DNA from 2 places in the Streptomyces fractus genome. Region 1 is predicted to be linked to the other one. Evidence: riboswitches for the same ligand, from Rfam matches in the RefSeq annotation. Region 1 holds a riboswitch; the other holds the start of a gene.
The links. Region 1 has a riboswitch for glycine ahead of gcvP (aminomethyl-transferring glycine dehydrogenase). Riboswitches for the same ligand answer to the same signal wherever they lie in the genome.

Region 1 (2,383 bases):
AGCGTGGACACGACCGGGGGCGTGCGGTTGCTGGGGGTCGGTGTCAGTGGGCTCGCCGACTTCACGCAGGAGGATCTGTTCGCGCAGTTCGCCGCCGCGGAGGAGGCGGCCGCGGAGGCCGCGGCCGAGGAGCCGGAGGGAGAGGCGGCCGCGGTCGAGCCGGTGGAGGCCGCCGAGCCCGTCGAGCGGAGATGGCTGGCCGGGCACGATGTGCGGCATGCCGAGTTCGGGCCGGGGTGGGTGCAGGGGAGCGGGCTCGGGCGGGTGACCGTGCGGTTCGAGACGCCGTATGCGGTGGTGCCGGGGCGGGTGCGGACCTTCCGGGTCGACGATCCCGAGCTGGAGTCGGCGGATCCGCTGCCGCTGGTGGAAAGAGCCGTCGAAGGTGGGGGAGCCGTCGGCGGGGGCCGCGATCAGGTCGGGTCGTCCTCCGCGCCCGCGACCTTGCCGAACGTGACGTCGGGCGACTGAGGAGCCGTGATGTCCAGACCGTAGTGGTGGTAGAGCTGGAGCTCCTGCTCCGGGGAGAGATGGCGGCCCACGCCGAAGTCGGGGGCGTCCTTGATCAGGGAGCGTTCGAAGGGCACGTGCAGCGTGCCGTCCGTGAAGTCGCTGGGCTCGAGCGGGACGAACGCGTCGCGGCTGAACAGGCCGGTTCGTATCGCGGCCCATTCCGGCACGCCCGTGGCGTCGTCCAGGTACACCTCGTCGATGGTGCCGATCTTGGCCCCGTCGCGGTCGAAGGCCTTGCGGCCGATCAGATTGCGCGGATCGACATCGGTCTGCACGGGCCCTCCAACTGATCGCGATGATCGCAACTCGTCTGTAAGCACTACGAAAGAGCACATTGCGTAAGGCGGCCACTCGGGGGCTCCGGTCAAGTAGCCGCTGGTAGGCTGGCAGACGGCTGCTGACCCCGTGCGGGAGAGTCTTCCGACGGTAGTCGGGGGCGCCGAAGGAGCAAATCCTCCCCGGAATCTCTCAGGCCCCTGTACCGCACGGACGAGGTCACTCTGGAAAGCAGGGCGGGGTGCACGGTTTCCGCTCTCACCGACGGTGCAAGCCGGTGCGTTCCGTGTTCTCGCGGGGTGGGCCGGTGAAGCTCTCAGGTTGAGATGACAGAGGGGGAGGCCGTCCGGGTACCCGCGCCATGGTGCCCCTCGTAGGTCGCAATGACCAGGAGGCCTCCGCAATGACCGCCAACCGTATTCCGCTCTCCCAGCTGGAGCGAGGGATCCCCTTCGAGCAGCGCCACATCGGCCCCGATGAGGCCGCTCAGGCCAAGATGCTCGCGCAGGTCGGCTACGGCTCGCTGGACGAGCTGACCGCGGCCGCGGTGCCCGATGTGATCAAGAGCGCCGAGGCGCTCGACCTTCCGGCCGCCCGCAGCGAGGCCGAGGTGCTGGCCGAGCTGAAGTCGCTCGCCGAGCGCAATGACGTTCTCGGTTCGATGATCGGCCTCGGCTACTACGGGACGTTCACGCCGCCCGTCATCCTGCGCAATGTCATGGAGAACCCGTCCTGGTACACGGCGTACACGCCCTACCAGCCGGAGATCTCGCAGGGCCGCCTCGAGGCGCTGCTCAACTTCCAGACCATGGTCGCCGAGCTGACCGGCCTGCCCACCTCGGGCTCCTCGCTGCTCGACGAGGGCACGGCCGCCGCCGAGGCGATGGCCCTCTCGCGCCGCGTCGGCAAGGTCAAGAACGGTGTCTACGTCGTCGACGCCGACGCCCTGCCGCAGACCATCGCCGTCATTCAGACGCGCGCCGAGCCGACCGGCGTCGAGATCGTCGTCGCCGACCTGAGCGAGGGCATCCCCGCCGAGGTCGCCGAGCGCGGCGTCGTGGGCGTGCTCGTGCAGTACCCGGGCGCCTCCGGCGTCGTGCGGGACATCAAGCCCGTGATCGACCAGGCGCACGAGCTGGGCGCCATCGTGACCGTTGCCGCTGATCTTCTTGCTCTGACGCTGCTCACCTCGCCCGGCGAGCTGGGCGCGGACATCGCCGTCGGTACGACGCAGCGCTTCGGTGTCCCGATGGGCTTCGGCGGCCCGCACGCCGGATACATGGCCGTGCGCGAGAAGTTCGCGCGCTCGCTGCCCGGCCGCCTGGTGGGTGTCTCCGTCGACGCCGACGGCAACAAGGCGTACCGCCTCGCCCTGCAGACCCGCGAGCAGCACATCCGCCGCGAGAAGGCGACCAGCAACATCTGCACCGCGCAGGTGCTGCTCGCCGTCATGGCCGGCATGTACGCCGTCTACCACGGGCCCGAGGGCCTCAAGTCCATCGCGCGGCGCACCCACCGGTACGCCACCCTGCTCGCCGCGGGGCTCACGGCGGGCGGCGTCGAGGTCGTGCACGGCGCGTACTTCGACACCCTC
Region 2 (2,383 bases), 4.4 Mb from region 1:
CCGGCTCCGGGGTGCCTGGGAACTCCATGACTGCCATCAACCTCTGCCGTTCTGCCCGCTGCTGTGCCCGCCCGACCTTAACTCGTACACACAACGGGACACGGTGCGGTTCCTTCCGCTTGCACCAGGGACGCCGGCGTCAGTCGCCGAACGTGATCCCTCCCAGCGCCTCCATCGCCGCCCGGTCGAGCAGCACCGCCGACGCCATCCCGGCCGGCAGGTTCCCCCGCTCCGTCGCGCTGACGAGCGCGCCCACCGCCCGGCGGTGCCGGGCGAACGCGTACCGGGACACCCCGCGGCCGCGGTCCCGCTGCCCCTCAAGGGCCGTGTCCGCCGGTACGTCGAGCAGCATCAGGTGGACGGCGGCCCCGCGCCGCCGCGCCGTGCGGGTCACCCAGCGGCGCACCCACGCCTGCGTACCGCAGTCGTGCACGACGACGCTCGCGCCCGAGCGCATCGCCCGGCGCAGCCCCACGTAGTGCGCGACCCGGACCAGCGGGCGGTACAGCGCGTACGGCACGCGGCGCGGCATGCGCGCGGCCCAGCGCTCGCGGGTGTCCTGCGAGTCGATCCGGATCTCCGTGACGGCCCGCCGCATCAGCGTCGACTTGCCGCTGCCCGGCAGGCCCGAGAGCACGACGAGGTCGCCCGCCGCGAAGGCGAGCCGGTGCGGCGTGTGACCGCGCCGGCCCCGCAGGTCCCGCACCGAGCGCTGCCCGGGGATCCGCACCCCCGCCACCACGGACGCCGAACCCGACACCGCATACGCCCCCGCGACTGCCTTGTGCACCGTGATCGTCCTCCCCGTTCCGGTCACGCCACCGTTGCCCCTCAAGTGTAAAGAGAAGGTAATGCACCTCAAGGGGTTTCCCTGTCGGACAGGCATGCAATGATGTGCGCGCAAACTGCATACCGGCCGCTTGAATCCGCGCGGGAGAGTTCCGGGCCTCGTACAGAACCATTGACGAGTGCCCGGGCGCCGAAGGAGCAAGTCCCTCCCTTGAATCTCTCAGGCCCCGTACCGCGCGGGCGAGGCAGATCTGAAAAGTGGGGCGTCCTTGTGACGCGGCGCCCCCACCCAAGGTGCAAGCCCCTCGGGGCGAACCTCTCAGGTTCCGATGACAGATGGGGAGGACGTCTCGCGCGCGTTTTTTCGAGACTCCGCCATCGCCGTCATGCCACCGGGAGCACACCAGCTATGACCCGCACCACCGCACTGGACGCCCTGCATCGTTCGCTCGGCGCGACGATGACCGACTTCGCCGGCTGGGACATGCCGCTGCGCTACGCCAGCGAGCGCGACGAGCACAACGCCGTGCGCACCCGGGCCGGTCTCTTCGACCTGTCCCACATGGGCGAGATCACGGTGACCGGGCCACAGGCCGTGGACCTGCTCAACCACGCCCTCGTCGGCAACATCGGCTCCGTCGGCCCCGGCCGCGCCCGCTACACCATGATCTGCCGCGAGGACGGCGGGATCCTCGACGACCTGATCGTGTACCGGCTCGGCGAGACCGAGGCCCCCGAGTACATGGTGGTCGCGAACGCGGGCAACGCGCAGGTCGTGCTCGACGCCCTCACCGAGCGCGCCGCCGGCTTCGACGCCGAGGTCCGCGACGACCACGACGCGTACGCGCTGCTCGCGGTGCAGGGCCCGACCTCCGCCGCGATCGTGAAGTCCGTCACGGACGCGGACCTCGACGGCCTGAAGTACTACGCGGGTCTGCCCGGCACCGTCGCCGGTGTGCGGGCGCTCATCGCGCGCACCGGCTACACCGGCGAGGACGGCTTCGAGCTGTTCGTCTCCCCGGCCGACGCCGAGAAGCTGTGGCAGGCGCTGACCGAGGCGGGCGCCGAGTACGGCCTCGTCCCCTGCGGCCTGTCCTGCCGGGACACGCTGCGCCTGGAGGCGGGCATGCCGCTGTACGGGCACGAGCTGACGACCGAACTCACGCCCTTCGACGCCGGGCTCGGCCGCGTCGTGAAGTTCGAGAAGACCTCGCACGGCGACGACTTCGTGGGCCACGACGCGCTCAAGGAGGCCGCCGCGAAGGCCGAGGCCAACCCGCCCCGCAAGCTCGTCGGCCTCATCGCCGAGGGCCGCCGCGTCCCGCGCGCCGGGATGTCGGTCGTCGCGGACGGCCAGGTCATCGGCGAGGTCACCTCGGGCGCCCCGTCCCCGACGCTCGGCAAGCCGATCGCCATCGCCTACGTCGACCCGGCGCACGCCGAGGCGGGTACGGCCGGCGTCGGCGTCGACATCCGCGGCAAGCACGAGCCGTACGAGGTCGTGGCCCTGCCGTTCTACAAGCGCCAGAAATAGTTCCTTCCAAAGCGCCAGAAGCAGCCCGGCCGCCCGTCGGCGCACCCACCGTCACCAGCA

Region 2: linked by a shared signal. The riboswitch ahead of gcvT (glycine cleavage system aminomethyltransferase GcvT) and the one ahead of gcvP (aminomethyl-transferring glycine dehydrogenase) in region 1 are both predicted to bind glycine.

The regions. Positions count from the first base shown of each region.
Region 1 covers NZ_JBMYHI010000002.1:7,644,894-7,647,276, forward strand. Annotated here, with positions in the region: gene ACP4E5_RS36655 (DNA polymerase IV) at 1-471, shown strand, start outside; gene ACP4E5_RS36660 (PRC-barrel domain-containing protein) at 414-788, opposite strand; glycine riboswitch at 912-1,007, shown strand; gene gcvP (aminomethyl-transferring glycine dehydrogenase) at 1,193-2,383, shown strand, end outside.
Region 2 covers NZ_JBMYHI010000002.1:3,203,537-3,205,919, forward strand. Annotated here, with positions in the region: gene ACP4E5_RS16160 (enhanced serine sensitivity protein SseB) at 1-28, opposite strand, end outside; gene ACP4E5_RS16165 (AAA family ATPase) at 140-760, opposite strand; glycine riboswitch at 922-1,034, shown strand; glycine riboswitch at 1,035-1,135, shown strand; gene gcvT (glycine cleavage system aminomethyltransferase GcvT) at 1,199-2,323, shown strand.